DNA from 4 places in the Comamonas sp. Y33R10-2 genome. Region 1 is predicted to be linked to each of the others. Evidence: predicted binding sites of a transcription regulator. Region 1 holds the regulator's gene; each other region holds the start of a gene.
What was found. The regulator sigma-54, encoded in region 1, starts transcription at its own class of promoters, with help from an activator protein. The targets are predictions, from matches to a motif close to TGGCANGNAANCTGCTTT.
Positions count from the first base shown of each region.

Region 2: the regulator sigma-54 is predicted to act here: its motif matches at 2,025-2,042, upstream of hmpA (NO-inducible flavohemoprotein).
Region 3: the regulator sigma-54 is predicted to act here: its motif matches at 5,004-5,021, upstream of KUF54_RS04555 ([protein-PII] uridylyltransferase).
Region 4: the regulator sigma-54 is predicted to act here: its motif matches at 4,703-4,720, upstream of KUF54_RS12275 (ammonium transporter).

Region 1 is NZ_CP079925.1:3,061,565-3,069,287, reverse strand. Features, by position in the region: gene KUF54_RS13725 (sugar ABC transporter ATP-binding protein) at 1-857, opposite strand, end outside; gene KUF54_RS13720 (sugar ABC transporter substrate-binding protein) at 863-1,810, opposite strand; gene KUF54_RS13715 (aspartyl/asparaginyl beta-hydroxylase domain-containing protein) at 2,072-2,995, shown strand; gene rpoN (RNA polymerase factor sigma-54) at 3,094-4,707, opposite strand; gene lptB (LPS export ABC transporter ATP-binding protein) at 4,850-5,635, opposite strand; gene lptA (lipopolysaccharide transport periplasmic protein LptA) at 5,632-6,288, opposite strand; gene KUF54_RS13695 (thiol:disulfide interchange protein DsbA/DsbL) at 6,417-7,064, opposite strand; gene KUF54_RS13690 (SPOR domain-containing protein) at 7,244-7,723, opposite strand, start outside.
Region 2 is NZ_CP079925.1:3,171,140-3,178,862, reverse strand. Features, by position in the region: gene KUF54_RS14315 (DUF445 domain-containing protein) at 1-151, opposite strand, end outside; gene KUF54_RS14310 (DUF3297 family protein) at 305-550, shown strand; gene hmpA (NO-inducible flavohemoprotein) at 798-1,976, opposite strand; gene norR (nitric oxide reductase transcriptional regulator NorR) at 2,136-3,719, shown strand; gene KUF54_RS14295 (FKBP-type peptidyl-prolyl cis-trans isomerase) at 3,724-4,134, opposite strand; gene KUF54_RS14290 (bifunctional GNAT family N-acetyltransferase/nucleoside diphosphate kinase regulator) at 4,442-5,353, shown strand; gene KUF54_RS14285 (YggS family pyridoxal phosphate-dependent enzyme) at 5,597-6,328, opposite strand; gene KUF54_RS14280 (type IV pilus twitching motility protein PilT) at 6,366-7,409, shown strand; gene KUF54_RS14275 (PilT/PilU family type 4a pilus ATPase) at 7,549-7,723, shown strand, end outside.
Region 3 is NZ_CP079925.1:1,000,550-1,008,272, reverse strand. Features, by position in the region: gene purL (phosphoribosylformylglycinamidine synthase) at 1-3,969, opposite strand, end outside; gene map (type I methionyl aminopeptidase) at 4,143-4,955, shown strand; gene KUF54_RS04555 ([protein-PII] uridylyltransferase) at 5,144-7,723, shown strand, end outside.
Region 4 is NZ_CP079925.1:2,755,197-2,762,919, reverse strand. Features, by position in the region: gene KUF54_RS12285 (Fe-S oxidoreductase) at 1-958, shown strand, start outside; gene KUF54_RS12280 (M66 family metalloprotease) at 1,412-4,441, shown strand; gene KUF54_RS12275 (ammonium transporter) at 4,757-5,989, shown strand; gene KUF54_RS12270 (hypothetical protein) at 6,033-6,362, shown strand; gene trpB (tryptophan synthase subunit beta) at 6,460-7,662, opposite strand.

The DNA.
Region 1 (7,723 bases):
AGCACTTCACCGGCGCGCAGCTCTAGGTCTACACCTTGCACCAGCTTGCCACGGCGCAGCCCCTTGGCACGCAGCAGCACTTCGCCCGCTTTGCGGCGGGGCTTGGTATCTAAGGATTCAACCGCACGGCCCACCATGCGCTCTACCAGCTCGGGCTCACTCAAACCCTTCATCGGCAGCACATCGACCAGCCGCCCATCGCGCAGTACGGCGACGCGCTCTGCCACGCGCTGCAACTCTTCCAAGCGGTGCGAAACATAGACCAGCGCCACGCCCCGCGCCTTCATCAGATCAATCTGAACAAACAGGTGCTCGATTTCCTTGGCCGTCAGCATGGCTGTAGGCTCATCGAGCACCAGAACACGGTTGCCGTCTCGCAGGTTGCGGGCGATTTCCACCATCTGCTGCATGCCAATGCCCAGCTGGCCCACGGGGGTCATGGGGTCGATATGCTCCAGCCCCATCTTGGCCAACTGCTCTTGCGCTTGGGTAACCAGGGCCTTGCGATCGAGCCAGCCCAAACGTCTTGGCAGGCGGTCCAGCAACAGGTTCTCAGCCACTGTGAGAGTGGGCACCATGCCCAGCTCCTGCAGCACCATGCGCACACCCTGCTTTTCTGCATCAGTGCGCGAGCGCGGAGCAAAAGGCTGACCACTGAGCTTCATCAGCCCACGCGTTGGCGTCACCAGACCGCAGAGCATTTTGGACAACGTGGACTTGCCAGCACCGTTCTCCCCCGTCAGCGCCAGGCATTCACCTGCGCGTAAATCCAGCGTAACGCCATCCAACACGGTACTCGGACCGTAGTCCTTAGCCATGCCTTCCAGCGTCAGCACGGTGCTATGCACTTCACTCATGGCAATTACTTGGTCACCAGTACAACGTCTGTCTTAACTTCAGCAGGCATCTGAGCCTGAGGAGTCTTGGCCTTGATTGCCTTTAGAGCAACATCAATACCAAATGCGGCCTGCTTGGCGGCGTACTGGTCTGCAGTTGCCAGCACACGGCCATCCTTGAGCATGGGGCGAATCGCTTGGATATTGTCGTAACCCACCACAATCACCTTGCCTGCCTTGCCTGCAGCCTTGACCGCAGCCACTGCGCCCAAAGCCATGGAGTCATTACCGGCCAGCAAGGCCTTCAAATCGGGGTTCTCACGCAGCATGCCGGCAGCCACGGTATTGCCTTGGGCAATTTCCCACTGGCCAGACTGCACACCCACCACGCTCATCTTGCCGGCGTCCATTGCGTCCTTGAAACCCGCCGTGCGCTGCTGAGCATTCGTGGTGGTGGACACACCTTCAATAATGCCGACCTTGTCGCTAGGCTTGAGTTGCTTGACCAAATACTCACCCACCAGCTTGGCACCCACACGGTTGTCAGGGCCGACAAAAGGAATCACCAGATTTTTTTCCTTGAGCGCGTCTGCATCCAGACGGTTGTCAATGTTGACCACACGCACGCCCTTGTCTACCGCAGCCTTGAGCACGGGCACCAGAGCCTTGGAGTCCGCTGGCGCAATCACCAAAGCGTCCACCTTCTGGGCAATCATCTGCTCGACCATCTTGATCTGAGCGGCAGTGTCAGTTTCGTTCTTGATGCCGTTGCTCAAAAGCACGTATTCAGAGGCGTGCTGCTTTTGGTGAGCCTTGGCACCATCTTCCATTGTGCGAAAGAACTCATTGGCCAGCGACTTCATGACCAGTGCGACCTTGGGCTTGTCTTGAGCCTGCGCCGCAGGCGCACACAAGCCAGCCACAGCCAGCGCCAATACACCCAAAGAACTCACAGCATGACGACGTTGCAACATATCTGTCTCCCGGGCACACAAGCCCACAGTTGGAAAAAAAACAAGCAGACAACTCTTATAGGCCGGAGCCACACGACACAGAAGTAGGAAAACTCCCTGCTCTTGTTACGTCGCATATAAGTGCTGTTCTGCTTTACGGACATAACGATACCCAAATGTGCCAAACCTAGGGGGGTAGCAGGGTATGCGCCCACTACACCAAACGTCATCGTTTGACCTGCTGCAGACTGAGTTGAAGGTCGCCCGGTAAAATTGAAAGCTATGGCAAAAATCATCGTTCTGGCATTGGTGCTGCTTTTCTTTGGCTGCGCGCTGTATATGCACCTGCGCGGCAAGGTGCGCCACAAGTTATTGAAGCAGTTGTTTGATCACTCCACGTTCACCGCGCCGCTCAACGTCTTCATGCTGATGTTCAGCAAGGTGCCGCGCACGCCCTACCTGCCCACCAGTACTTTCCCCGAGCTGGCGACGCTGCAAGCCAATTGGCGTGAAATCCGTGAAGAAGCCGTGAATTTGCAAAAGAACATGCAAATCAAAGCCGCCGCCAACAATGACGATGCCGGCTTTAACTCCTTCTTCAAAACCGGCTGGAAGCGTTTTTATCTGAAGTGGTACGGCGACGCCCACCCCTCGGCCATGGAGCTGTGCCCTAAGACCACGGCGCTGGTCAAGTCCATCCCCAGCATCAAAGCCGCCATGTTTGCGGAGCTGCCGCCCGGCGCCAAGCTCAATTTGCACCGCGACCCCTATGCGGGATCGCTGCGCTACCACCTGGCCGTGCTGGCGCCCAATGACGACCGCTGCCTGATCGAAGTGGACGGCACGCCTTACAGCTGGCGCGAAGGCGAAGGCGTGATCTTTGACGAGACCTATATGCACTGGGCCGAGAACGGCACGCAAGGCAACCGCATCGTGCTGTTTTGCGATGTAGAACGCCCGATGACCAATGGCTTTGCTCAGTGGCTCAACCGCTGGCTGGGCACCAACGTGGTGGCCGCTGCCAGCTCGCCCAATAACGAGGGCGACCCGCGCGGCATGATCAGCAAGCTGTTCAAAATTTCGTTCTACGCCGGCAAGTACCGCCGCGCCTTTCGCAACTGGAATCCGACGTTCTACAAATTTTTGAAGTTTGGCCTGATGATTGGCGTTTTAGCGCTGTTCATCTGGTGGTTGATACCGAACTGATGGATACCCGCTGAGGCGCTTCGCGCCTGCCGAGGTCTCTACCCAATCAAAAAAGCCGCTGAGCAATGCATCAGCGGCTTTTCTATTCCCAACAATGACTACAGCGCCTTGCGCAGCGTCGTGGTCGGAATTTTGAGCTGCTCGCGGTACTTGGCCACGGTGCGGCGGGCGCACTCAATGCCTTGCTCCTTGAGCATGTCAGCTAATTTTGCGTCTGACAGCGGTTTCTTCGGGCTCTCGGCATCCACCAACTGCTTGATCAGCGCCCGTACTGCCGTGCTGGAGGCGCTGCCGCCGGTTTCTGTACCCAGACCCGAGCCAAAGAAGTATTTCAGCTCAAACGTGCCTTGGGGCGTGGCCATGTACTTGGCCGTAGTCACGCGGCTGATGGTGGATTCGTGCAGACCCAACTGGTCGGCAATATCGCGCAGCACCAGCGGCCGCATCGCCAGCTCACCATGCACAAAGAAGTTTTTCTGCCGCTCCACAATCGCTTGCGACACGCGCAAGATGGTGTCAAAGCGCTGCTGAATATTCTTGATGAACCAGCGCGCCTCTTGCAAGTGCTGCTGCAGGGCAGCATGGCTTTCGCTGCCTTTATGGCGGCGCAGCACACTGGCGTAAATGTCATGTACGCGAAGGCGCGGCATTACATCGGCATTGAGTTGTACGGAAAAATCGACCCGCCCTGAACTAGCGCGCACCGGGCGCACGATGACATCGGGCACGATGATGTTGCGCTCCACATCCACAAAGCGCCGGCCAGGACGCGGCTCCAGCCCAGCGATCAAGGTCATGGCTTCGCGCAACTGCTCTTCACGTGCGCCGCACAGGCTGGTGAGCTTGCGCAGATCGCGCCGCGCCAGCAAGTCCATGGGCTGTTTGCAAATGGTCTGGGCTAACAACAAGCGACTCATATGGGCTTGCGTCGTGCCCTCATCTTCAGCGGTGTGAATCAAATCGCGCACCTGCAACTGCAGGCACTCCGCCAAACCACGCGCCCCGACACCCACAGGCTCTAAGCTTTGCAGCAGCTTTAGCGCAATGCAAAAGCGCTGCTCTAGCTCTTCGCAGTCTTCCAAATCATCACCGGCCAGACTTTGAGCCAGCTCTTGCAGCGAGTCTTCAAGGTAGCCGTCGTCATTGAGCGACTCAATCAAAAAGCGCAGCGCAGCTGTATCTTCGGCGCCCAAGCGCAGGCTGAGCGCTTGGCGATGCAAAAAAGCCGTCAGGCCCACATGCTCACCAGCCAAATCGATGGCATCAGCCTCGCCGTCGCCATCGTGATTGCGGCTGGAGCCGCCGCCCGAGGGGCCATCCCATTCGCTGCTGGATTCTCCACCCCATTCACCATCTTGGCCGTCAATGCCATCGGCCTCCCAGTTCAGCGATTCTGGGGTTTCAGCGCTGGGGGTTTCCGCTATCGAGTCAGTAGCGGATTGTCCTGAAGTTGTTTCTATTCCAGATGAAATACTGTCTGAAACAGTGTATTCATGGGCAGCAACTGCTATCTCTTGAGGAGCATCAACCCCTCCCTCGCTTGCTCCATCAGCCTCATCGCCTGTACGTTCCAAAAATGGGTTGTCGACCAGCATCTGCTCGACTTCCTGCGCCAGCTCTAACGTCGATAGTTGAAGCAACTGAATGGATTGCTGCAACTGCGGCGTGAGCGATAAATGCTGCGAAACGCGTAACGAAAGGCCGGGTTTCATTCACTAACTCTCTGCCGGTGCCGGCTGCAGAAAATGCTTCTGCCGCTCAAGCGGCGCCGCCTAACGGCTTGAATATCTAAGCCCACACAACAGGCCAAAGCCAGCTGTATGGCGAGGTTGAGAGTACAAAAGCGCACACTCATCACATGCGGAAATGTTCACCCAGGTAGACGCGGCGCACATCGGCGTTCTCCACAATCTCCTCGGGCGTACCTTCAGCAAGCACATGCCCATCGCTGATGATGAAAGCATGGTCACAAATGCCCAGCGTTTCGCGCACGTTGTGATCGGTAATCAGCACACCAATGCCGCGCTCTTTGAGGAAGCCGATGATGCGCTGGATCTCGATCACCGCAATCGGGTCGATACCGGCAAAAGGCTCGTCGAGCAAGATGAAACGTGGCTGGGTAGCCAGCGCACGGGCAATTTCCACCCGGCGACGCTCGCCGCCAGACAGCGCCAGCGCGGGTGACTGGCGCAGGTGCTCCACGCGCAGCTCTTGCAGCAGGCCAGTCAGGCGTTTTTCCACTTCTTCACGTGTGAGAGCCTTGCCTTGCTCATCTTTTTGCAGCTCCAGCACAGCACGCACATTGTCTTCCACGCTGAGTTTGCGAAAGATGGAAGCTTCTTGCGGCAAATAAGACAAACCCAAACGCGAACGCTGGTGAATGGGCATACCACCCACTGGCTGGCCATCAATGAAAATCTCGCCGCCATCGCTGCGCACCAAGCCCACGATCATGTAAAACGATGTGGTCTTGCCCGCGCCATTGGGGCCAAGCAAACCGACCACCTCGCCTTTTTGCACAGACAGCGACACATCTTTAACAACCTTGCGGCTGCCGTAAGACTTGGCCAGGTGCTTGGCCTCCAGACGGCTTGTGGACTCGCCAGTGCGGGTGCTGTGAGAGAAGGTGGGCTCAATCATTTCTTCTCGTCCGCCTTCTCACCGCCCAATGTCATGCTCTGACGCAGAGGTGTCGCGGGAGTCGCAGGCTTGGGCTGAGCGCCAGGCGTGCCTTCCTTGGGCGCCATGATGGCGCGTACACGACCACCTTGACCAATGGACGAGCTGGGCAAGCCGCCGCTGGTCTTTTGACCATCTACGGTGTAAACATCGGTGATGTTGTTGTAGATGATGATGGAGCCGGTGATCTGGTCGCTGAGCTGGCCGCCACGATAGCGGCGCATCTCGCCACGGCGAATGAATTTGACGATGTCGGTCTTGCCGTCGTACTCGATGACTTCACCTTCGCCTTCAATAAATTCTTCAGGCTGGCCCGGCACGCTATCGCGCTTTTGGCGGAAGAAAGCACGCTTGCCCGCTTCGGCCTTAATCACGCCGAACTGATAGCCCTCAGCGTCCTGGCGCACATCCAACTGGGTGCCGCGCAGCACGATAGTGCCCTTGGTCATCACCACATTACCAGTGAAGACACTGGTTTGCTGGAGTTCGTCGTGGCGCAGCGCATCCGCCTCAATATTCATGGGCTTGGCACTGTCGGCTTTTTCGGCATGAGCCATGCCGGTCGCTGCCGCAAGGGCAAAGGCCAGCGCAAGAGGTAGGAGTGATTTTTTCATGGAAGGCACGTTTCTTGCATCCATTGTAGTCATTCCCTTTTTGAAACTTGCGTAAAAAACACCCATAAAAAAGCCCGCACAATGGCGGGCTTGCTGGCGGTCAAAGATTTTGACCTCCATCACGGCTCTCAGGCCTTGCGGCTTGAAGCAATCAGGGCGTTCACGACACGCAGCACGTTTTCCATGCTGCCAGCCTTTGTGCCGTCCGTGTAGTAACGGCCAGCCACGCCCATCGCAGGCACGCCCTCAACGTCATACTCGGTTTGCAGCTGGGCCGCCTTGCGCGCTTGGTTGGCCACGGTAAAGGAGTTGTAGACCTCCTTGAACTTAGCCACATCAACGCCTTGCTTGCCAATCCACTCAAAAATCGCTTCGTCGTTTTTCAGCATGTTGCGCTCGACGTGAATGGCGCGGAAAACCTTGACGTGCAACTGGGGCAGCAAGTTCATGCCCTCCAGCGCAAAGTAAAGCTTTTGTTGGGGCAGGAAGCTGGCATTAAAGGCCACAGGCACGCGGCGCACCACCACATCGGCGGGTTGGCTCTTCACCCATGCTTCAAACTGGGGCTCAAACACATTGCAATGAGGGCAGCTGTACCAGAAGAACTCAATGACCTCGACCTTGCCGGCAGGGGCGCTCACGCTGGCGGGCTTGGCAAGCTTGACGTAGTCCTTGCCTTCTTTGGGCCCTGCGCCTTGCGCCCAGCTAGAGGAAGTGCCCAAGGTCAAGGCACCAGCAGTTGCCGAAGCAACTAAAGAGAATTCGCGACGTTTCATCTAAACAAACTCCTGTATCAGGTTTGCAGTATCAGAGACCGCAGATCAAAAAAAGTTCAGTAGCACTCAAACACTGGCGCACTCCAAGCGAGGGACACCGAGGAAGGGCCACCCCGCACCGAGGGTGTCGTCCCTCTCCCGAAGAGAGAGGGGGAAGCCGCAAAGCGGCTCAGGGGGTGTTATTTACCCGCTCTCACCAGCGTAGAGTCCACACCCGCGCCGTCGAGCTTGCCTTTGAGCTGCTCAGCGTCATCACGCTTGCCAAACGGACCCACGCGTACGCGAAAGACAGTAATACCGTTTTGCTCACGCTCGCTGATACGCGACTCCCAGCCCAGCATGGCCAGCTTGGCGCGTTGCGCTTCTGCCTCACCTTGACCGCGGAAAGCGCCGGCCTGCACGAAGTAGTTAAAAGCCGAGTCAGAAGTGCCGGATGCTTGCGCAGCCGCTTTTTCCTTATCAGCACGTGCTTTTTCAGCCTTATCGGCTGCGGCAGAGCGTTCTTTCACCAAATCACCCAGTGGGTCGCCAGAGGCGGCCTTGGTAGGCTTTTCGGGCACGGGCTTGACCTCAGGCGTGGTCACACCCCCCGTTGATGTGGGCTGAACCGCTGGTGAGGGCGGTGTTATGGTCACATCACTGGGCTGCTGCGCAGGCGC
Region 2 (7,723 bases), 110 kb from region 1:
AAACCAGCCACAGCGGCACAGCCTGCCCGGCGATGCCCCAGCGCGAGCTGGCTGCAGCGGTGATGATGAAACCTGCCGTCACCAGCAGCAGCAAAATCAGCGGCAGCCGCTTGGCGTGCTGCAATGACAGGCGTTGTTCTTGGGTCAGCATGAACGCCAGCATAGGCGAGTCAGGCGGCTGCGACTATGCGGTGCGGCCCGAGTAAGAGTCATCCTATGACCTGCAGCATTGCAAAGGCCGAAGACAGGCTTTTGCAAATACGCCGAAAATAGCGACCTTGTTTTCCCTGACTTTCCAAAAACCATGACCGACGCAACCCGCCCCGAACTGCCAGACCACTTGTCCATCGACCCCCGCAGCCCCCACCATGTGGCCGCCGTGTTCGAGCATGACATCGGCATCCGCTTCAACGGCACTGACCGTTTCGACGTCGAGGAATACTGTGTCAGCGAAGGCTGGGTCAAGATCCCTCACGCCAAGGCCATCGACCGCAAGGGCAAGCCTTTGCTGATCAAGATCAAGGGTACGGTCGAAGCGTATTACCGTTAAGTCGCCAGAAGCGCTGCGCGCCTTCCCGCCTCTCTCTTCGGGAGGGGAACGACCCCCTCGCTGCAGGGCGGCCCTTGCTCAATGTCTCTCACTGGGTGATCGCCCAATTTAAAGAGCAATTAGCCAAGTCTCCGCATCAATAAAAAGAGCTGTTTGCGCTGGATTTACATAGGTTTCAGATGCTTTAAGTATCAAAACCCAGTAATACCAAGCGCAAGCAGCTCTTTTTTAATGAGCAATCCGTCGATCAGGCCAGTGCCTCCGCGGGGCCAAAGAACTCGTAATGCACCTGTGCATCGGGCACACCCAGAGTGCTCAGCGATTGCTTGACGCTGCGCATAAAGCCGCGTGGGCCCAGGAAGTAGACATCGGCATCACGCGACTCGGGCAGCCACTCGGCCAGTTGCTCGGTGCTCAGCAGGCCTTGCGCATCGACCTCATCGCCAGCGGTTGCCTTGTCATAGCAGTAACGGCGTGTCAGCTGCTCATTGGCTGCGACCAGCGCATCAATTTTCTCACGGAAGGCGTGCACACCGCGATCGCGTGCGCAGTGGATGAAGGTGATCTCGCGGCCCGTGGGCAGCGCGGCCTGTAGCATGGGCAGAGTGGGCGTGATGCCCACGCCGCCGCTGATCAGCACCAGTGGCTTGGCATTGCTTTGCAGCGTGAAGTGGCCTGCGGGCGGGAACAGCTCCAGCGTATCGCCCACGTGAATGCTGTCATGCAGATAGCTGGAGACCTTGCCGCCTGCCTCGCGCTTGACGCTGATGCGGTAGCTCTTGCCATTGCTGGCCGCCGACAGCGAGTAGTTGCGGCGCTGCTCCACGCCATCCACCACCATGCGCAGGCCAATGTACTGGCCGGGCTGGTGGGTGATGACGGCACCACCATCCACGGGCTCCAGATAGAACGAGGTGATCTCGGCAGACTCGGCCTGTTTTTGCACGACCTTGAAGTTTCGACCACCGCGCCAGCCGCCTTCGGCCGCTGCAGTCTGCTCGTACACCGCACGCTCTGCACCAATCAGAATATCGGCCAGCTGTTGATAGGCGGCTGCCCAGGCGGAGATCACCTCATCGGTGGCGATCTCGGCGCCCAGCACCTCGCGAATGGCGCGCAGCAAGCAGGCGCCCACAACCGGGTAATGCTCGGCCTGCACCTGCAGCGCCACATGCTTGTTGATGATTTGCGCGGGCAGGCTGCCCAGATTTTCCAGACGGTCAATGTTCTTGGCGTACATCAGCACACTGTGGGCCAGCGCACGTGGCTGGGCACCGCTTTGCTGGTGCGCCTGGTTGAACAGCGGGCGCACTTCTGGGTGCTCGGCCAGCATGATTTTGTAGAAATGGGTGGTCAGCGCCTCGCCGCCGGTTTCCAGCAGTGGTACGGTGGCTTTGACAATCTCGCGTTGACGTTCGGTAAGCATGCAAATCTCCTGATGACGGCCTTGCCATCTGCAAGGTTTGATCTGATTTATGCAAGCTACATGCCAGCTTCAAGACCACTGTAAAATAATGGCTTGTGAAAATATGAGTCAATATGACATCTAACAAAAGCAGTCTTATTGACCCTCATTGATGTCGTTATGACAACATCCCACATACTCAATGCCGTCAGCCCGTTGATTGCCGATCTGGCGCAGGACCTGAGCGAACGCGAGCGCCTGCGCCGCCTGCTGGCCGCATTGCGCAATCTGCTGCCTGCCGATGCCGTGGCCCTGCTGAAACTAGAAGGCGAATGGCTGCACCCCATGGCGATTGATGGCTTGATGCCCGATACGCTGGGGCGCCGCTTTAGGCTGGCCGAGCACCCGCGCTTTGCCCAATTGCTGGCCGCCGGTCAGGCCATGCGCTTTGAGCCTGACAGCCCCCTGCCCGACCCCTACGACGGTCTGATCGCCCACAAAGGCCAGACCATTACCGAGTTGCATGTGCACGACTGCATGGGCTGCGTGCTGCAGCTAGGCGGCATGCCCTGGGGTCTGCTGACGCTGGATGCGCTTGAGCCCGGGCGCTTTGCCGACCCGGCGGCGCTGGCCATGCTGCAGGCATTCAGCAATCTGGCAGCAGCCACCGTGGCCACGGCAGAGCGCGTGCACCAGCTGTCTCAAATCGCACGTGGCGCCAGCCATACCGCCAGCACCCCAACAGCGCCTGAACGCGGCTTGCAGGGCTCAAGCCCCGCCATGCGCCAGCTGCAAAAAGACATAGCTCTCGTCGCGGCCAGTGACCTCAGCGTGCTCATCACCGGAGAAACCGGCACCGGCAAAGAGCTGGTGGCGCAGGCCGTACACGCACAGTCAGGCCGCGCGGGCAAGCCCATGGTCAGCATCAACTGCGCAGCCCTGCCAGACAACTTGGTGGAAAGCGAGCTATTCGGCCATGTGCGCGGCGCCTTTACCGGCGCCCTGACCGAGCGCAGCGGCAAGTTCGAGCAGGCGCATCAGGGCACGCTTTTTCTGGATGAAGTGGGCGAGCTTTCGCTGCCTGTGCAGGCCAAGCTGCTGCGCGTGCTGCAAAGCGGGCAGCTGCAACGCCTGGGTTCGGACCGGGAGCACCATGTGGATGTGCGCGTGATTGCGGCCACCAACCGCGATCTGGCAGCGGAAGTCAGCGCCGGGCGCATGCGCGCGGACTTCTATCACCGGCTCAATGTCTATCCGCTCAATGTGCCGCCGCTGCGCCAGCGTGACAGCGATGTGCTGCAGCTGGCCGGCTATTTTCTCGAAGAGAATCGCTCGCGACTCAAACTGGGCGGCCTGCGTCTAGATGCCGCTGCGCAAGCGGCTTTGCTGACCCACCGCTGGACTGGCAATGTGCGCGAGCTGGAGCACTTGATTAGCCGCGCCGTGCTCAAGGCATTAAGCCGCAACGACGGCAGCGCGGGCCGAGCCAACGGCAGGCTGCGCATTGTGACTTTGGGCGTCGCCGACCTCTGGGACAAGCCACAAGCCACTGCGGCAGCGCCTCAACCACAAGCCACGACGGCTCTGCCGCTACCCGTGCCCCAAGCCGGCCTGCGAGATGCAGTCACCGCCTATGAGCGCGAACTGGTTAATGCCAGTCTGACGCGCCACCACGGCAGCTGGGCTGCGGCGGCGCGTGAGCTGCAACTGGATCGCGCCAATTTGCAGCGGCTGGCCAAGCGGCTTGAAATCAATAGCCCCTGAAAAATCAGCGCCCCTGAATGCCCAGCAGTTCCAGATCAAAGTTCAGCGTGGCATTGGGCGGCACAGCGCGGCCAGCGCCTCGGGCGCCGTAGGCAATGCTTGGCGGGCAGGTGAACTTGGCCTTGCCGCCCACCTTCATTTTTTGCACACCTTCAGTCCAGCAAGCAATTACGCCGTTGAGCGGAAACTCGATGGGCTGCTTGCGTGCGTACGAGCTATCGAACTCTTTGCCGGTATCTGGAAAGTAGCCACGGTAATGCACCTTGACGGTGTCCGTTGCCTTGGGGCTGGGGCCTGCGCCCTCGACCTGGCTTTCATAGATCAGGCCGCTAGCGGTGGTAACTGGAGCAGCCTGAGCAGCTTCGCCCGAGATCATGGCAAACACGACGCAAAGGGCGGATGCGATTTTTTTCATAGGTATGCGCTTAAAAATAAAGCTTAGACTTTAGTACGAAGTGCGGTAGTGAAAATGTCATCCACCAGCTTAGATGGATGAGCCGCGGCAAGATCAGCGCTGCGCCATTTTTCCAGTCCGAATGAAGTTAATGCAAAAGTTCTTGAGCAGGTAACTGCGGGTGTTTGTCGCACCCCACAGTGCGGCTTTGCGCGCCGGGCTGTGCAGCGAGGCGGCAGGGCCGATACGATTGATCCTTCCTCGAAAGAACCGTCATGGCCGCGGCGGCCATGAAGGGCTTTCATCCTTGCAACCAATTGTGGTGAAGATGAGCAAGCCTTTCATTGCGCTGTGTCCGGAGATCACGCGGACCCATGCGCTAAACCTTATGGACTGGCTGGAAGACGAAAGCGTCGTCCAGTTCCTCAGCGATTCCCGTGATGTCTCGCGCAGCATCTCCCAAGTGCTGCAGCGGGTTCAACTCCCCATTCTCACGCACCTGTTCAACCGCGGTGGCCGCTTCTTCATGGCCTACGACGGCGATGACCGACCCGTGGGCTTTGTGCGGCTGATCAAGACCGGCGCGGACTGCGAGATCGTGCTGGTCATCGGCGAGCGTGACAACTGGGGGCGCAAGCTGGGCAGCAGTGCCTTGCGCGAAGGCCTGAAGCTGGCCTTCTTCGATATGCGCGCCGAGCGGCTGATCGCCAAAATTCACACACAGAACACGCGCTCGCTCAAGGCCTTCATGCGCTCGGGCTTCCTGCTCGACAGCGAGTCGAGTACCACCCAGTCGCTATCGCTAAGCGCAGGCAACTACCTGCGCTTGCTGCGCGAAGGGGTTGGCGTAGACACGTCAGCGCTGTACGTCACGGAGATCGACAAGGCCCGGCTGCTGAGCCTGATCGGGGTCGAACGTGGCCCCACGGTCGTGGACCTGGAGCATGAAGTCGAGCGCGCAATCCTCGTCGAGCCGCAGCGCGTGGCACCGGACGTGGTCACGATGAACTCACGGGCACTACTCAGGCTAGACGACCAAGCGCTCGAGGTAGCTTTGGTCTACCCCGAAGACGCCGATGGCCAGGCGGGCAATGTCTCCGTCTGCTCGGACCTTGGCACCGCAATCCTTGGCTACAAGGAAGGCGATGCCATCGATTGGCGCGTGTCCAACCGCTGCCGTCGGATTTCCATCGACAAGGTGCTCTACCAGCCGGAGGCGGCGGGGGATTTTCACCTTTAGAGCCGCTAACACCACCCTTGATACGTCGTTGCTTTGCCTTGTCGTACTAATGTACTGCCAGCGGCTTCGCGCCTCGTCTCAAACGTAAACCTTCGGTTTACTGGGTTGTGTTAGCCGCTCTTAGGCAAGCGCTGCATAAAGCGGCGGGAAAATTCGGCAAGAGCGCCTATCTCAGATCAGGTTAAATATGATTTTTTATCAAAAACATGAGCTTAAAGCGCTTACCACATAGCCGCTGAGCGCTTATTGGCTTGCGGCTGCGTAGCTGCGTTTGCCAAAGATTCCACTGCCAACGCGCACCATGGTGCTGCCCGCTGTTACTGCAGCCTCTAGGTCGCCCGTCATACCCATGGACAAAGTGTCAAAGCGCTCCAAGCCCGGCATGGCACTGGCTTTAATAGCATCAAATATGGCCGCAGCCCTTTTGTGTAGATCACATTGCGCTTCAAAATCAGGAGTGTCATCCGGAATGCTCATAACGCCGCGCAGCACCAGACGGGGCAGCTTCACAATCGCTTCAGCCAGCGCCAGCACATCCGCAGGCATTACGCCCGATTTGGTAGAGCCGCCATCCACATTGACCTGAATACATATATTGAGCGGCGCCATACCCTCGGGCCGCTGGGCAGACAAGCGCTCGGCAATCTTGAGCCGGTCCACGGTCTGCGCCCAGTCAAAGTTCTCGGCCACTAACCGCGACTTGTTGCTTTGGATGGGGCCAATGCAGTGCCATTCCAAGGCTTCTGCGCCAGCCAACTGCATGGCGCGCACCGCTGCAATTTTTTCTACCGCCTCCTGTATATAGTTCTCGCCAAAGCTGCGTTGGCCGGCGAGCACCGCCTCGCGCACCGCATCAGCGCCAAAGGTTTTGGAAACGGCCAGCAGTTGTACCGATGTCACGCAACGGTTTGCCTGAGCACAAGCTGCAGCCATGCGGGCATGAATCTGCCCCAGATTGAGTTCAATCGTCGTCATAATTGGCGCCAGAGTATCAAACTAGAGAGGGATCTCCGTGGATATCACGCAATTGCTGGCATTTAGTGTCAAAAACAAGGCTTCCGACTTGCATTTGTCGGCAGGCTTGCCGCCCATGATTCGCGTCCACGGGGATGTGCGCCGCATCAACATCGACGCGCTAGACCACAAGACGGTGCATGCCATGGTCTACGACATCATGAGTGATGCGCAGCGCAAGCAGTACGAAGAGTTTCTGGAAGTGGACTTTTCGTTTGAAATTGAAGGTTTGGCCCGTTTTCGTGTCAACGCCTTCAACCAAAACCGCGGCGCGGCAGCCGTGTTTCGAACCATTCCCAGCAAAATTCTGACGCTAGAGCAGCTCAACGCGCCCAAGATTTTTGGCGACTTGGCTTTGAAGCCACGCGGCTTGGTGTTGGTAACCGGCCCTACCGGCTCGGGCAAGTCCACCACGCTAGCGGCCATGGTCAACTTTCTGAATGAAACCGAATACGGCCACATTCTGACCGTGGAAGACCCCATCGAATTCGTACACGAATCCAAGAAGTGCCTGATCAACCAGCGTGAAGTGGGGCCGATGACGCTGTCGTTTGCCGCTGCGCTGAAATCTGCGTTGCGTGAAGATCCGGACGCCATTTTGGTCGGTGAAATGCGCGACTTGGAAACCATTCGCCTAGCCATGACGGCGGCCGAAACCGGCCACCTGGTGTTTGGCACGCTGCACACCTCGTCAGCGGCAAAAACCATCGACCGTATCATCGACGTATTCCCGGCCGAAGAAAAAGAAATGGTTCGCGCCATGCTGTCCGAATCGCTGCAGGCAGTGATTTCGCAGACGCTGTGCAAGACCAAGGATGGCCAAGGCCGAGTCGCTGCGCACGAGATCATGCTGGCTACGCCCGCCATCCGTAACTTGATTCGCGAAGCCAAGGTGGCGCAGATGTACTCCACCATCCAGACCAGCCAGAGCGTAGGCATGCAAACGCTGGATCAGAACCTGACCGACTTGGTGCGCCGCAACCTGATTAGCCCAGCCGAAGCACGCGGCAAGGCCAAGATTCCGGAAAACTTTCCTGGATAAGGCTTCCCCCTGAGCGGCTTTGCCGCTTCCCCCTGTGGGGGCAACACCTTCGCAGCGGGGCGGCCCTTGCTCGGTGTTTCTCGTTTGGGCCGCGCCAGTTTTTTGACAGTGGTTATGAACCACTGCATTAGGAGTGATCATGGAACGCGATCAGGCCAGTAAATTTATCAACGATCTGCTCAAGCTCATGGTCAGCCGCAAAGGCAGTGACTTGTTCATCACCTCAGAGTTTCCTCCTGCCATCAAGATTGATGGCAAGGTAACCAAGGTATCGCCACAGCCCCTGACTCAGCTGCACACCTTGGCTCTGGCTC
Region 3 (7,723 bases), 1.8 Mb from region 1:
AGGGCTGAATTCGGACTTATCGCCCGATGTCCAGCTCATCTGCACGTTGCGGAACACGCGCTCGGGGTGCGGCATCATGGCGGTGAAGCGGCCATCAGCCGTGGTCACAGCCGTCAAACCACCGGCCGAGCCGTTGGGGTTGAACGGGTACTGCTCAGTGGGCTGACCGTGGTTGTCCACATATCGCATGGATTTAAGCACCTGATCCGCGTTGCCACGGAACTTAAAGTTGGCAAAGCCCTCACCGTGCGCCACAGCAATCGGCAGGCGCGAACCGGCCATTCCTTGCAGGAACAGGCTGGGCGACTCCAGCACTTCCACCATGCTCAAACGGGCTTCAAAGCGGTTGCTCTGGTTTTGCGTGAAGCGTGGCCAGTCTTGTGCGCCGGGGATGATGTCAGCCAGCTCGGCAAACATCTGGCAGCCATTGCACACGCCCAAACCGAAGGTGTCTTGGCGACCAAAGAAGGCTTGGAACTGCTCAGACAGGCGGTCGTTAAACGTGATCGATCGTGCCCAGCCAATGCCAGCGCCCAAGGTGTCGCCGTAGCTAAAGCCGCCGCAGGCGACTACGCCGGCAAAGTCTTGAAGCTGTGCGCGGCCCGCTTGCAGATCGCTCATGTGCACGTCCACCGCGTCAAAGCCCGCCTCGGTAAAGGCGTAGGCCATTTCCACGTGCGAGTTCACGCCTTGCTCGCGCAGCACCGCCACGCGGGGCTTGGCAGCTACGTTGATGAAAGGCGCTGCCACGTTGACCTGAGGGTCGAACGTCAAATGCACATGCATGCCGGGGTCAGCAGGCACACCGACTGTGGCGTGTTCGCTATCCGCACAAGCGGGGTTGTCGCGCTGCTGGGTGATCTTCCAGCTCACGGCGTCCCACACTTGGTGCAGGTCGGAAAGCGTTGCGCCGAACACCTTGTTCGCGTCGCGCCACACTTGCAGCTCGCCCTTGCCTGCATCCACGGGGGACGACACGGGGCGGGTCTTGCCCACGATGGTGGAGCACTGAATCAGGCCATGCTCGCGCAGCACATCCATCACTTCGGTGCGGTCTGCTGTGCGAATTTGCAGCACAGCGCCCAACTCTTCGTTGAACAGTGCGCGAAGGGTTTGGTCTTCGCGGCGGCCTGAGACTTGCTTGCCCCAGTTCTTGCCTTCGCCGCTATCCATACGGCTGTCAGAGATGCCATCGCCTTCGGTGATCAGCATGTCCACATTCAGCGCCACGCCCACATGGCCGGCAAAAGCCATTTCTGCCACGGTAGCCAGCAGCCCGCCATCGCCCTTGTCGTGGTAGGCCAAGATCAGGCCCTTGGCGCGCAGTGCGTTCACCGCATCAACCATGGCAATCAGGTCTTTGGCGTCGTCCAGATCAGGCACTTCGTTGCCCGATTGGTTGAGCACCTGACCAATGATGGAGCCGCCCATGCGGTTTTTGCCACGACCGAGATCGATCAAGATCAGTGAGCTGTCTTCCACTTCAGCGTTCAGCTGGGGCGTCAGCGTGGTGCGCACATCATCAATCGAGGCAAAGCCGGTGATGATCAAGCTCACGGGCGATGTGACCTTCTTGGTCACGCCGTTGTCGCTCCACTGCGTGCGCATCGACAAGCTGTCTTTACCCACAGGAATCGAGATGTTCAGCGCGGGGCATAGCTCCATGCCCACGGCCTTCACCGTGGCGTACAGGTCAGCATCTTCACCGGCTTCGCCGCAAGCGGCCATCCAGTTGGCAGACATTTTCACCTTGCTCAGCTCAATCGGCGCAGCCAGCATATTGGTGATGGCTTCCGCCACCGCCATGCGGCCCGATGCGGGCGCGTTGATGGCGGCCAGCGGTGTGCGCTCGCCCATGGCCATGGCTTCGCCCTTGAAGCCCTTGTAATCAGCCAGCGTCACGGCCACGTCGGCCACAGGCACTTGCCACGGGCCAACCATCTGGTCACGGTGGGTCAAACCACCCACGGCGCGGTCGCCAATAGTGATCAAGAAGCGCTTGGAAGCCACGGTGGGGTGGGCCAGCACTTCGATGACGGCTTTTTCCAATGGCAAGCCGTTCAGATCCATCGCGGGCAGCTCGCGCACCACGGTGGTCACATCTTTGTGCACCTTGGGTGGCTTACCCAGCAGCACTTCCATGGGCATATCAACCGGGAATTTCTGGTCGCCCGATTCGACGGCCGTATCTTCCAGCACCAGGTGGCGCTCTTCGGTGGCCGTACCAATCACGGCAAACGGGCAGCGCTCGCGCTCACAGAATGCGGTGAATTGCGCCAGTGATTCGGGGGCAATGGCCATCACGTAACGCTCTTGCGATTCGTTGGACCAGATTTCCTTGGGGGCCAGGCCGGACTCTTCGAGTTTGACCGCGCGCAAATCAAAGCGTGCGCCGCGGCCTGCGTCGTTGGTCAGTTCAGGGAAGGCGTTGGAGATACCGCCCGCACCCACGTCGTGGATGGCCAAAATGGGGTTCTTGTCGCCCTGCTGCCAGCAGTGGTTGATAACCTCTTGCGCACGGCGCTCAATTTCGGGGTTGCCGCGCTGCACCGAGTCAAAGTCGAGTTCCGCCGCATTGGTGCCGCTGGCCATGGAGCTGGCTGCACCGCCGCCCATGCCAATGCGCATACCGGGGCCGCCCAGCTGAATCAGCAAGGTGCCAGCAGGGAACAGAATCTTCTTGGTTTGTTCGGAATCGATCACGCCCAGACCACCAGCGATCATGATGGGCTTGTGATAACCACGAGTGATGTCGCCGACTTGCTGCTCGTACTCGCGAAAGTAACCGGTCAGGCTGGGGCGTCCAAACTCGTTGTTGAACGCCGCGCCACCCAGCGGGCCTTCGATCATGATTTGCAGCGGGCTGGCAATGTGCTCAGGCTTGCCCACTTCGCTGCCCCACAGCTTGGAGACGGTAAAACCAGTCAGACCCGCCTTGGGCTTGGAGCCACGGCCGGTGGCGCCTTCGTCGCGAATTTCGCCGCCGTTGCCGGTCGATGCGCCGGGGAATGGGGAGATGGCCGTAGGGTGGTTGTGCGTTTCCACCTTCATCAACACATGGTTGATGGCGCTGTGCTTTTGATAGCTAGGAGCGCTTGATGTACCTAGGCCTCCATCGAATTTGGCGGTAAATCGCTCAACTTCATGGCCTTCCATGATGGAGGCATTGTCCGAGTACGCCACCACCGTGTGCTGGGGCGACAGGGCTTCGGTGTTGCGGATCATGCCGAACAGCGACTTGTCTTGCGCCACACCATCGATGGTGAAGTTGGCGTTGAAGATTTTGTGGCGGCAGTGCTCAGAGTTGGCCTGCGCAAACATCATCAACTCCACATCGGAGGGGTTGCGCTGCAAACCATTAAAGGCGTTGACCAGATACTCAATCTCATCTTCGGCCAAGGCCAAGCCCCATTGCTTGTTGGCTTTTTCCAGCGCTGCAGCACCGCCACCCAACACGTCCACAAACTCCATAGGCTGTGCGGCCAAGGTTGTGAACAGTTGCTCGGCTTGTGCACGGGTAGCGAAGACTGACTCGGTCATGCGGTCGAACAGCAGCGCAGCGATTTGCGCGGTTTGCTCTGCGCTCAAATCAGGCGTTCCGCCTAACAAGCCCGTCTTCAAGCTGACACGGTACTCCGTCAGGCGCTCCACACGGAACACATCCAAGCCGCAGTTGCGGGCAATGTCTGTGGCCTTTGAAGCCCAAGGCGAAATAGTGCCCAAACGGGGCGTGACGATGAAGGCAGAACCTTCACCCGCGCCCACGTAGGGATCGCCATACGTCAATAAGGCCGCCAGACGCTGAGATTGTTCAGCAGTCGGGGCGGCCTCAGTGGCGACTAAATGGATAAATCGGGCATCGATACCCGTGATCTTTGGATGGATGGCGACCAGATCGGTCAAGAGTTGCTGGGCGCGGAACGAGCTAAGAGCGTTTCCACCCTCAAACTGAGTCAAATGCAAGGTCACGAGGCGGCCTGTTTGTGTGAAGGCTGGTGAATGCGCCCCCGCTTTGACCGGTTAAAAGTCAAAGCCAAGGCACGGTATCGGTGAGCCTCACATTTTAGCCCGCCTCGGGCTTACCCCAAGTTCTCACGCCCCTTGCCCCTGCAGGTTCACCGCTGCAATGGGATAATTGAGCCATGAGCATCACACTGAAGACCCCCGAAGACATTGAGCGCATGCGCATTGCAGGTCGCTTTGCTTCGGATGTGCTGGACTACATCACCCCCCACATCAAGCCGGGCATCACCACCCAGCAAATCGATGACCTGTGCGCCAAACGAATGGCCGAGCAAGGCACCAAGACGGCCTGCCTGGGCTATCAGCCGCCGGGCATGACGCCCTACCCGGCCTATGTCTGCACCTCGGTCAACCATGTGGTTTGCCACGGCATTCCCAACGACAAGCCTTTGAAGAAGGGTGACATCGTCAATGTCGACGTGACCGTCATCACCGAAGACGGCTGGTTTGGCGACAACAGCCGCATGTTTTTGATTGGCGACGGCACGATTGCCGGCAAACGCTTGAGCAAGCTCACGTTTGAAGCCATGTGGAAGGGCATCGAGCAAGTCAAACCCGGCGCCACGCTGGGCGATGTGGGTCACGCCATTCAGACATACGCCGAAGGCAACAACCTGACCGTGGTGCGTGAGTACTGCGGCCACGGCATTGGTCAAATCTTCCATGACGAGCCACAAGTCATGCACTACGGCCGCCGCGGCGAAGGCGTGGTGCTGGAAGAAGGCATGGTCTTCACCATCGAGCCCATGCTGAACTTGGGCAAGCGCGACATCAAGTCCATGCCCGATGGCTGGACGGTGATCACCAAAGACCGCAGCCTGACTGCTCAATGGGAGCTGATGATCGCCGTGACCAAAACCGGCTATGACGTGCTGACCTGGTCGGACGGTTCGCCCACACCGCCCGACTTCATCAAAGCCATTCGCACCTGATCCTTTTCACAAGCCCCAACGCCATGCCGCATTCAGCCAGACTGAATGCGGCATATTTTTTGCTTGCAGTCCTTACACCGCAAGCGCTAGGCGCTCACCTTTTTGACAACACAGGGCTTAGAGCCAGACAAGTTGGGTTAAGGTGACATTCAAGCAATTGCTCTGTTAACACCTTACTTCTGCTGCGTATGACATCCATCGCCCCCTCTCAAGTCGTCGCAACTGCTGCACTCGATCAGCCTTCTTTACAAACCCTGCGTGACGAATTCCGCAGCGCTAAGGCCAAACAGATAGCGCTGCTCAAAAACGCTTCACTGGGTCGGCGCAGCGTGCGGGGTGTTTTGCACCATTTGAGTGAATTGGCTGATGCACTGCTGGACACTCTCTGGATACGTGCACAAATGCCTCCAACCGCCGCCCTGCTGGCCGTTGGTGGCTACGGGCGCGCACAGCTTTTCCCTTACTCAGACATTGATGTGCTGGTGCTGCTGCCCCAAGGTGAGGCGCAACCCACTGCAGAAACTGCAGCACACATCGAAAAATTCATCAGCAGCTGTTGGGATGCGGGGCTTGAAATTGGCTCCAGCGTGCGCAGCATTGCCGAGTGTCTGCAAGAAGCCGCACAAGACCTGACGGTGCAAACCGCCCTGCTGGAGTCGCGCCGCATTACCGGCAACCAGCCGCTAGTGGCCGACTTCGAAAGCCAGTTCTGCGCGCAAATTGACCCCAAGACTTTTGTCGCCGGCAAGCTGCTGGAGATGCGCCAGCGCCATGCCAAGTACGACTTCACCCCTTATTCGCTAGAACCTAACTGCAAAGAATCACCCGGCGGCCTGCGCGATTTGCACACCATGCTCTGGCTGGCCAAGGCGGCGGGCTTTGGCAATAGCTGGCATGAACTGGCCGAGCAAGGCCTAATTACGCCGTTTGAAGTGCAGCAGCTCGAATCCAACGAGGCGCTGCTCAGCCTCATTCGCGCCCGCCTGCACGCAGCCGCAGGCAGGCATGAAGACCGCTTGGTGTTTGACTTGCAAACCGCTGTGGCCGAGACCTTTGGCTACCAATCCACCACCCCCGAAGGCCGCAAACTCGCTATGCGGGCCGGCGAGACACTGATGCGCCACTACTACTGGGCCGCCAAAGCGGTGACCCAGCTTTGCCAAATCGTGCGCATGAGCATTGAGGAGCGGCTAAGCCCCAGCTCGCACGAACTCATCCATCTCAATGAACGTTTTTTCGAGAAGGCCGGCACCATTGAAGTGGCAAGCGACGACCTGTACAGACGCGACCCCCATGCGATTCTTGAGACCTTTCTCATGTATGAGCAGCACGAAGGGCTGACTGGCCTTTCCAGCCGTACGCTGCGTGCGCTGTACGCCAGCCGCGATGTGATGGACAGCGACTTTCGCCACGACCCGGTGAACCGCGCCACGTTCATGAAGATTTTGCAGCAGCCCCGCGGCATCACCCACGCCATGCGGCTGATGAACCAAACCTCGGTGCTGGGCCGCTACCTCTGGCCGTTTCGGCGCATCGTCGGCCAAATGCAGCATGACCTGTTTCACGTCTATACGGTAGATCAGCACACACTCATGGTGCTGCGCAATGTGCGGCGCTTTTTCATGGCTGAGCACGCACATGAATACCCGTTTTGCTCCCAACTCGCCGCAGGCTGGGACAAGCCTTGGATTTTGTACCTCGCCGCCCTCTTTCACGACATCGGCAAAGGCCGCGGCGGCGACCACTCCGTTATCGGCTCGGTAGAAATCAAACGCTTTTGCCGCGCCCACCAAATCGACAAGGCTGATGCCGAGTTGGCCGAGTTTTTGGTCAGCGAACACCTGACCATGAGCCAAGTCGCGCAAAAGCAAGACCTGTCAGACCCCGATGTGATTCGCGCGTTTGCACAGCGCATTGGCAACGAACGCAAGCTCACCGCCCTTTATCTGCTGACCGTGGCCGATATTCGCGGCACCAGCCCCAAGGTTTGGACTGCGTGGAAGGGCAAGCTGCTCGAAGACACTTACCGACTGACGCTGCGCGTTCTAGGCGGGCGCGCCCCAGATGCCGCCGCCCTAGTGGAAAACCGCAAGCGCGAAGCCTTAATCCAGCTCGCCCTCTCGGCCCAGCCTTTTGAGTCACACAAAAAGTTGTGGGATTCGCTGGATGTGAGCTACTTCATGCGCCATGAAGCCGCTGATATCGCTTGGCATACACGCCATCTTTCGCGCCATGTCGGCGCTGACAAGCCTGTGGTTCGCGCACGCCAGTCACTGGCGGGCGAAGGCTTGCAGGTGCTGGTTTATGCGCCCGATCAGCCCGATCTTTTTGCCCGTATCTGCGGCTACTTCGACCGGGCCAACTTTTCCATTCTCGACGCCCGGGTCCACACCGCCAACAACGGCTATGCGCTAGACACTTTTCAGGTGGTCGCCCCAGCCATGCAAGAGCAATACCGTGAGCTCATGCACATGGTGGAAAACGATCTTACGCATGACCTCGTGCAAAGCGGCCCCCTGCCCATGCCGTCACAAAAAAGACTGTCTCGCCGGGTTAAGAGCTTTCCGTTTGCACCGCGCGTTTTGCTTCGCCCCGATGACAAAGCCCAGCACTGGCTGCTCTCCATCTCCGCCTCAGACCGCGCAGGTCTGCTCTACACCATTGCCCGCATACTGGCCCAGCACCATATCAGCGTGCAACTGGCCAAGATCAGCACCTTGGGCGAGCGCGTGGAAGACACCTTTTTGATCGAAGGCCCAGAGCTACAA
Region 4 (7,723 bases), 310 kb from region 1:
GGCCTTGCAAGTGCAAGCCAGGCCCAGCGCAAATCCTGCCAACTGGCCGGCACACGGTTTGCCTGCGGCCACCATGCAATGGCTGCAGCAACTCCTGAGCAACTTGCAGGTTCAAGTTCCGGGCGCTTTACCCACCCTGCAACCTTTGCAATTGCTGGCCGCACAGCCGGGCTCGCCCGCCCTGATGCAAGCATTGGTGAATGCGGCCAATGGCGCATCCACCGGCTCGGGCCTTTCCTCGGCCATGCAAACAGCCGCAGCGCTGTCATCGACTACGGCAGCGGCTTTGCAAACGAGCAACGCTACAGGGCAAATGGCTACGCCCGGTATAGCCGATGAGCGCGCCAGTGCGGGCAAACTGCCAGTACTGCAAAACTGGTGGGTTCAACAAGGCAGCCTTCTCACGCCGCAAGGCGAGCGCGGTTTTTCGATCACGCTACAAGTGCCAAGCCATTGGGCACAGACCATGGGGGCAGCCGTGATCGGCAGCGCCAGCGCTGCACAAAGCACACCGCAAAGTGGCTTTGCCCCCACGTCAACAGGCCTGCGCATGCCGTGGCCTGAAGGCAGCATGCCCCCACCGTCGGGGCCCTTAGCCTTGGTGCTACAGGCACAGGGCGCCCCTGCCAGCCAGCGCACCAGTGCTTTGCTTTGGCTAGATTTGCAAACAGCCCCCCATGCACCCGCCAGCAGCGCCGCACTGCCTGTGACATCGCCGGCACCGGCGCTTGCACAAGAGATGCAGCAAGTGCTGCAAAACAAGGCCGACCCATGGCTGCTCATGTCCGCTGCTCAAGCGGCCAATGCGTTTGCTCTGACGCGTCCACCGCTAGGCGAGCACCGCTCTCATCTATGCACCACCGAGGGCTGCCAATACCAAGGGCGCGCGCCTTGCGCACAGCCGTTTTGCACGGAGATGAATCGCATCTGGGCTAGCACGCGCATGGAGCCGATCTGACTTAAACCGGCAAAGCATGGTGCGCAGGACATTGAATGGCCCGCCCCCAGCCCGGCTGTGGTGAGTTCCACCCCATTGGAGCGCGATATTCGATGGGTCTTGGCGAGTTCTAAAAGCTTGCCCCACCGCTGCCCCCAGTTCGCGCCTTCAACACGCACTTCCCATGTAGTAAGTCTTTCAGCCCAAATGACCGAAAACTCTAACAATGGCTACTGGAAAACCCTTTCCCTAGGTAGTCATGGCAAACCGTCGTTTTGAAAGTAGGAATGATCTGACTCAATATTGAGCAATATCGCCGAGTAAAAAAGGTTTCCGTCAATACACAAGCGTTTGATTCACGCGCATAGAAACAATTTGAATCATCTCTTTCTATGACTTTCCAAAAATAAAATAAAAGTCAATACGTAAAAGCGTATGCATTTTTAGAATTCCGTTTTAGCAATGGAAATGTAAATGCAGCGTTTAAATGCAACAGGCATCGCCATCTTGGGCGCCGCTGTTTTGGTATTGAGTGGTTGCGAAGGTGAACCTTTAGAAAAAGCATCCACAGGTTCGAACAGCAATGGCCCTAGTTTGGTCGCAGCGCCCACGCCCCCAGCGCCTGCATTGGAGGATCCGACAACGCCACCCGATCCGGTAGAAGAAAAAGAACTCGCCCTTCCCGGCAACAGTGCTGGCCCGGATCTACCCGTCACTGGCAGCCCCTCAACCGGTAGCCCTTCGACTACACCCCCTTCCACCGGTAGCCCTTCGACGACCCTGCCCTCCACCGGCAGCCCTTCCACTACCCTCCCCTCCACCGGTAGCCCCTCCATTACCCTTCCCTCTACCGGCAGCCCCGGCTTAGGTAATGTTGTGCTGCCCCCGCCAACTCTGGGCTCCGGCAACGGTAATTCGGGCAGCAAGCCCACCTATCCAGAGTTGACCGACGCCAAATATTCAGCGCCGAATGCCTTGGGCTTTTACGACAAAGATAAGACGGGCCAAGTGCGCGCGGTGCGCAACGATCTGGGCGGCAGCTTGCCCGGCATGGTGCAGTTCGCCCAAAGCCACACGATGGATCCGTCTGGCAATTCCGCCAAGAACATGCCAACGCTCACCACAGAGCGCGAAGCATTGCTGCTGATTACGCCCGATCCTACGCTGCCAGATGTGGAAGCGATGACGGTGTCGGTCTCGGTTAACGGCGTGAGCATGGGAAATCTACCCATGCGCCACCCCAACGAGATTTTCCGCTCCGACTACAACAACAATGACGGTCGCCCCGACTATGTGTACTCGCGCCGCGCATGGTCTGCCGTGCTGCCGTGGAACTGGGTTAAGCCGGGCATGGAGTTGCGCGTAAGCGATTCCAAAAGTCGCTCTGGCACGTTGGCTGCCAAAGCCATTGAGTTCGCAGCTCCTGGTGAATTGGTGGTGCACAGCATTCAATTAGGCATGCTGACCGATCCGCCCAAAAATGACAATGACCACTGGCTGCTGAGCCAGCCGGCCAAAGGTGCAACGGATTACTTCCAAACCATTCCCGCCGCGAAGCTGACTGTGGCCTCATACGAGCCCGTCAAGCTGCCCAAGGTCATGGTGTCCAACGGCACCATTTATGACACCAGCAGCGCAACCGAGGGCAATGTGTATGGCGGTGACATGCGCGGGGACACCGCCAAGTCCACTTTCAGCATCGGCATCAACATGGCCAACTGGGGCGTGACCAGCTCGGACATGCAGTCCCAGCATCAACCTCAGGTCACCCAAAGTGCGGTGGCTCACCACGCAGCGGGCATGTACACCAATGGCCGCCAAAGCCATGGCTTGAGCGGCGGCGGTGCCATCTTGACGCTCTACGCCACCAAGGGCAACGAGTTCAGCCATGAGATCGGCCACCATTACGGACTGGGTCACTTCCCCGGTCAGAGCGGTGACAACTACTTCTGGGCCGGTCACCACCATGACAGTGGTTGGGGCTTCATCGGCTACCGCAAGCGCATGCGAGCCAATCTGCACTGGAGCCGAGTCAAGACAGGGGGCATGGGAGGCATGCCCGTGTTTGAGGACACCTACAGCTTTGGCACCGATGCCATGGCGGGCGGTCACTACTCCAGCTCGCTGTCCAACTACACCCACTACACCGGCTACAGCACGAAAAACAAGATTCAGCCCAGTCTGGACAAGCCGGTGCCTAGCGCTACCTCCCCTTCGGGTTACCTGAAGTGGAATGCCACAACACAAGTGATGGAGCCGTTCACGCCCACGATCCCCAACCAAAACTTGGTTTGGTACAACAGCCCTAACGGCAAGTTCTTGGCTCCGCGCTTGCATGGTGTGCCCGTCATCACTTTGCTGGGGGGCTACGACCCGCAAACGAACAAGGCCATCTTGTACCCGGCCGCACGTAGCAACTGGGGCAACGTCTTTACGCTACCCACTACGGCGGCCAACACCACTGAGCCGCGCCAATGCTGGTTGGATGTGAGCTTTGCCAACCAGCCCGTGCAACGCATTGCAGTGGCGGGCAAGCGAATGGGCGGCACACGCCCAAACAAGCTGCACGTGAATTTGGCGCAAAGCGAGAACCCCACACAGGCCACACTCAGCTGCCAAACCGCCGCAGCAGCGCCCGAGGTGCTGTATACGCTGGATATCCCCCAGAACCTGCCCCCTATGGCACCAGCCGTGGTGGTAGGCAAGGAGGCTGGCTACAGCGCCATTCGCAAGGTAGAGTTGCCTGAGCTGCAAACCGCTTTGTTGTCACTGGCCAGCAAAAGCGTGCTGACACTCAGCCCCAACCAGCAACTGCTGCTCGATAGTCACTCAGACCATGCCGCAGATCTGAGCTCAGCAGCGCGCACACAGTTGAGCCGCTACACCACGCAGCAAAGCAGCGTACAGCGCTTGAACAACTGGATCGGCACCTACGCCACCCAGCTAGAGCAGAACACTGAAGGTGCGCAAGCAGCTTTGCTGACTTTGATTCAGAAGGTGGGGATGGAAACCAAGCCTCTGATTCCGGCCGCTCAGTCTTTGAAGATGTCTAACGGCAATTGCTTGCAAAAGACCGAAACGGGTATCCGTGTAGCAGCCAAAAGCCTATGTACTGGCGCTATCAACGAGCAATGGATTCTGGACAGCCGCGGCAGTATCCGTAGCCGTGCGGACTTGAGCCAGTGCCTGACGGATCAAGGTGGCTCCAACGACATCAAGCTCTCCAGCTGCAACATCCGCAGTGACGCCCAAGTCTGGGACACCAGCGACAACAAGAGCATCAAGCGCGGTGGTCGTTGCATGGACTTGCACAGTGGTTACCTGACCAACAATGTGGGGCGTTTGATCACTTATAACTGCACCAATGGTGCCAATCAGCAATGGTCTGGCCTGGTTCAGGGCAGCAGCATGGTGATGACACTGCTGGACAGCAGCAAGGTACGTTATCTGGAGCCTTTGCTGAAGTTGCAAACCAGCACCGGCGTACAGACCCAAACCCACTAAGGCACGAAGGCCACGCATCATTGCGTGGCTGCCGTAACCGCAAAGCCGCAGCACCTCAGGGTGGCTGCGGCTTTTTTGTGTGTGGGTGACTTTGCTAGCCGTCACCAAGGCCTGTTGAGGTTGACTCGCACTCGCGAAGAATGCGGCCCTAGAAACATCAGATTTGATAGCTATTAATGCTTATGGATAGGTGGCCTGAAGTCGGAATTGCATTAACCGTGACGAAAATCTCTCAAAAAAACCGCTCACCACACCTGCGACTGGCATAGAACCTGCTTGCTCCCTTAGCAAAACAAACACACAGGGAGAAAATGCATGGAATTGGTGCCATTAACTGCCATAGACAAGGCAGATACCGCGTGGGTGATGATGTCAGCAGCGCTGGTGCTACTGATGAGCTTGCCGGGGGTTGCGCTGTTTTATGCAGGAATGGTGCGGCGCAAGAATGTGGTGAACACGCTGGCCGCCGTCTTTGCCGTGGCTTGCATTGTCACGCTGACCTGGTTTGGCATCGGCTACTCATTGGCCTTTACGGCCGACTCTCCTTGGCTGGGTAATCTCAGCCGCGCTTGGTTTGCCTCTTTGCATATTGACGTTAAACGCAATGTGCTCTCCGTCAGTCACCTCGCCCCACACTTGCCTGAGGCCGCTTATGCCTTGTTTCAAGCGGCGTTCGCCATCATCACCACATCAGTGATTGTGGGTGCCGTGGTGGAGCGCATGAGCTTTGCGGCCCTGCTGCTATTTGCTGCGCTGTGGAGCGTGCTGGTCTATGCACCCATTGCTCACTGGGTATGGGAAAGCGGTGGCTGGTTGAACCAATTGGGTGCACTGGACTTTGCAGGTGGCGCTGTGGTGCATGTGAATGCCGGCGTGGCAGCGCTGGTCTGCGCTTTTATGCTGGGGCGCAGGCGCGGCTATGGCCAAGAGGCATTTGAGCCCAATAGCTTGGGCTGGACAGCCATGGGCACAGCCCTGTTGCTGTTTGGTTGGTTTGGCTTCAATGCAGGCTCGGCCTTGTCGGCAGATGGGCGTGCGGCACTGGCTTTTGTCGTTACGTTAGTGGCAGCCGCTGCAGGCGGGCTGTCATGGTTGTTAGTCGAGTGGTTGATGCGCGGTGCGCCCACCTTGCTGGGCATGCTCTCCGGCATGGTGGGGGGTTTGGTAGCAATTACTCCGGCAGCCGGGTTTGTGCAGGTGGGCAGTGCGGGGTGGATTGGTTTGATTGCCGGCGCTGTCTGCTTTTGGGGTGCAACCTGGCTTAAGCGCCGTTTGGGTGCCGATGACTCACTGGACGTATTTGGCGTTCATGGCGTAGGCGGCATCGTGGGTTCGATCTTGACGGCTATTTTTGCGGACCCTCTGATTGCAGGCACTGGAGCCACCGTTCTCAATCAACTGATTGCCGTGCTGGCTATTGCGGCTTACAGCGCTGCAGGCACAGCCTTGATCTTGCTACTGATTGGTGTGTTGATGCCGCTGCGGGTGGAAAAAGCGCAGGAAATGGAAGGACTGGACATCAGCTTGCACATGGAGCGTCAGCACTAAGAACTGCTCTAAATTGGACCGAGGTTTAACCGAGGGAGGTTGTATGGAGGAAAGCGAAAGATTAGCCATTGCCGCGCACCTACATGTGGTGATGCGCCGAAAAATGGGCCGGGTCACGGATACCGAGTGGATGGCAGGCAATCAGGCTTACGCCATGGCGATGGTGGCTTTGGCGCTGGCTCATGCAAATGAGAAGGCTGACGAAGAAATGGCACGCTTGGCGCATCGGCTTGAGCAAAGCTGGACAGGAGAAAACCCAGGCTCAAAAACGCTCTCAACAGAAGCTGTCACATCGACAAGTGAAAGCTTTGTCACCAGCCGTGCAGCGGAGATGCTGCGCACTTCTGCACGGTATATCGGCGGCCTGCGCTAAGAGCGGCGAACACAACCCAGCAAACCGACGGTTTGCGTTAGCGGCTCTAAGGCGCTGCAAAAGCACAAAGCTGGCCCATGGCCAGCTTTGTGCAGGTTTACAGACCCAGTATTTTGGCCACGTAATCCGCATCCTTGTCGCCACGGCCAGACAGGTTGACGAGGATATGCTGATCCTTGCCCAGCTTGGGCGCTTCACGCATGGCCCAAGCCACTGCGTGGGCGCTTTCCAGCGCAGGAATAATGCCTTCCACGCGCGACAGTGTCATGAAGGCGTTGAGGCACTCCTTGTCGTCCGCAGATTGGTAATCCACGCGGCCAATGTCTTTTAAATAGCTGTGCTGTGGGCCCACGCCGGGGTAGTCCAAACCCGAGGCAATGCTGTGCACCGCTGCCGGTTCGCCCTCTGCGTTTTCCAGCACATAGCACTGCATGCCGTGAATGGCGCCGGGCTTGCCCATGGTGAGGGTGGCCGCGTGGCGACCTGGCTTGTCAACGCCTTCACCAGCAGGCTCTACGCCCACCAGATGCACGGACTCATCGTTCAAAAATGCCGTGAAGATACCCATGGCATTGCTGCCGCCGCCCACACAGGCTGCAACATGGTCGGGCAGCTTGCCGTGCTTGTGCTGAAACTGCTCACGCGCCTCACGGCCCACAATGGATTGGAAGTCGCGCACCATCATGGGGAAGGGATGGGGGCCCACAACGGAGCCAATGGCATAGATGGTGTTGACAGGGTCTTGCAGATACACCTCAAAGGCGCTGTCCACCGCCTCTTTGAGCGTTGCCGCACCGCGGGTGACAGGCACTAGCGTGCAGCCCAGAATGCGCATCTTGGTGACATTAGGGTGCTCTTTTTCAATGTCTACCTGCCCCATGTGAATTTCGCAGGGAATGCCCACCAGCGCACAGGCCGTCGCCAGCGCCACACCGTGTTGACCGGCGCCAGTTTCAGCGATGACTTTTTTCTTGCCCATAAACTTGGCCAGCAGTGCCTCGCCCAAGCAATGGTTGATCTTGTGCGCGCCGGTGTGGTTCAGGTCTTCACGCTTGAGATGGATCTGCGCGCCGCCCAACTGATCCGACAAACGCTTGGCGTGAAAGATCGGGCTGGGGCGACCCACATAGTCGGCAAACAGCGAGGCCAGCTCATCTTGAAAATCTTGGCGTTTGACGATCTCTTCGTAGGCGACAGATATTTCATCCATGCATTTTTTCAGCTCGGGCGGAACCAGCTGGCCGCCATAGGGGCCGAAGAAACCATTGGCATCAGGCATGACCTGTGGGTTAAGTGTCATGACGCATGTCTCCTTTTATGTTTTGCAGCAAAGCTGACTTCATATCACAGAGCGGTTGGCA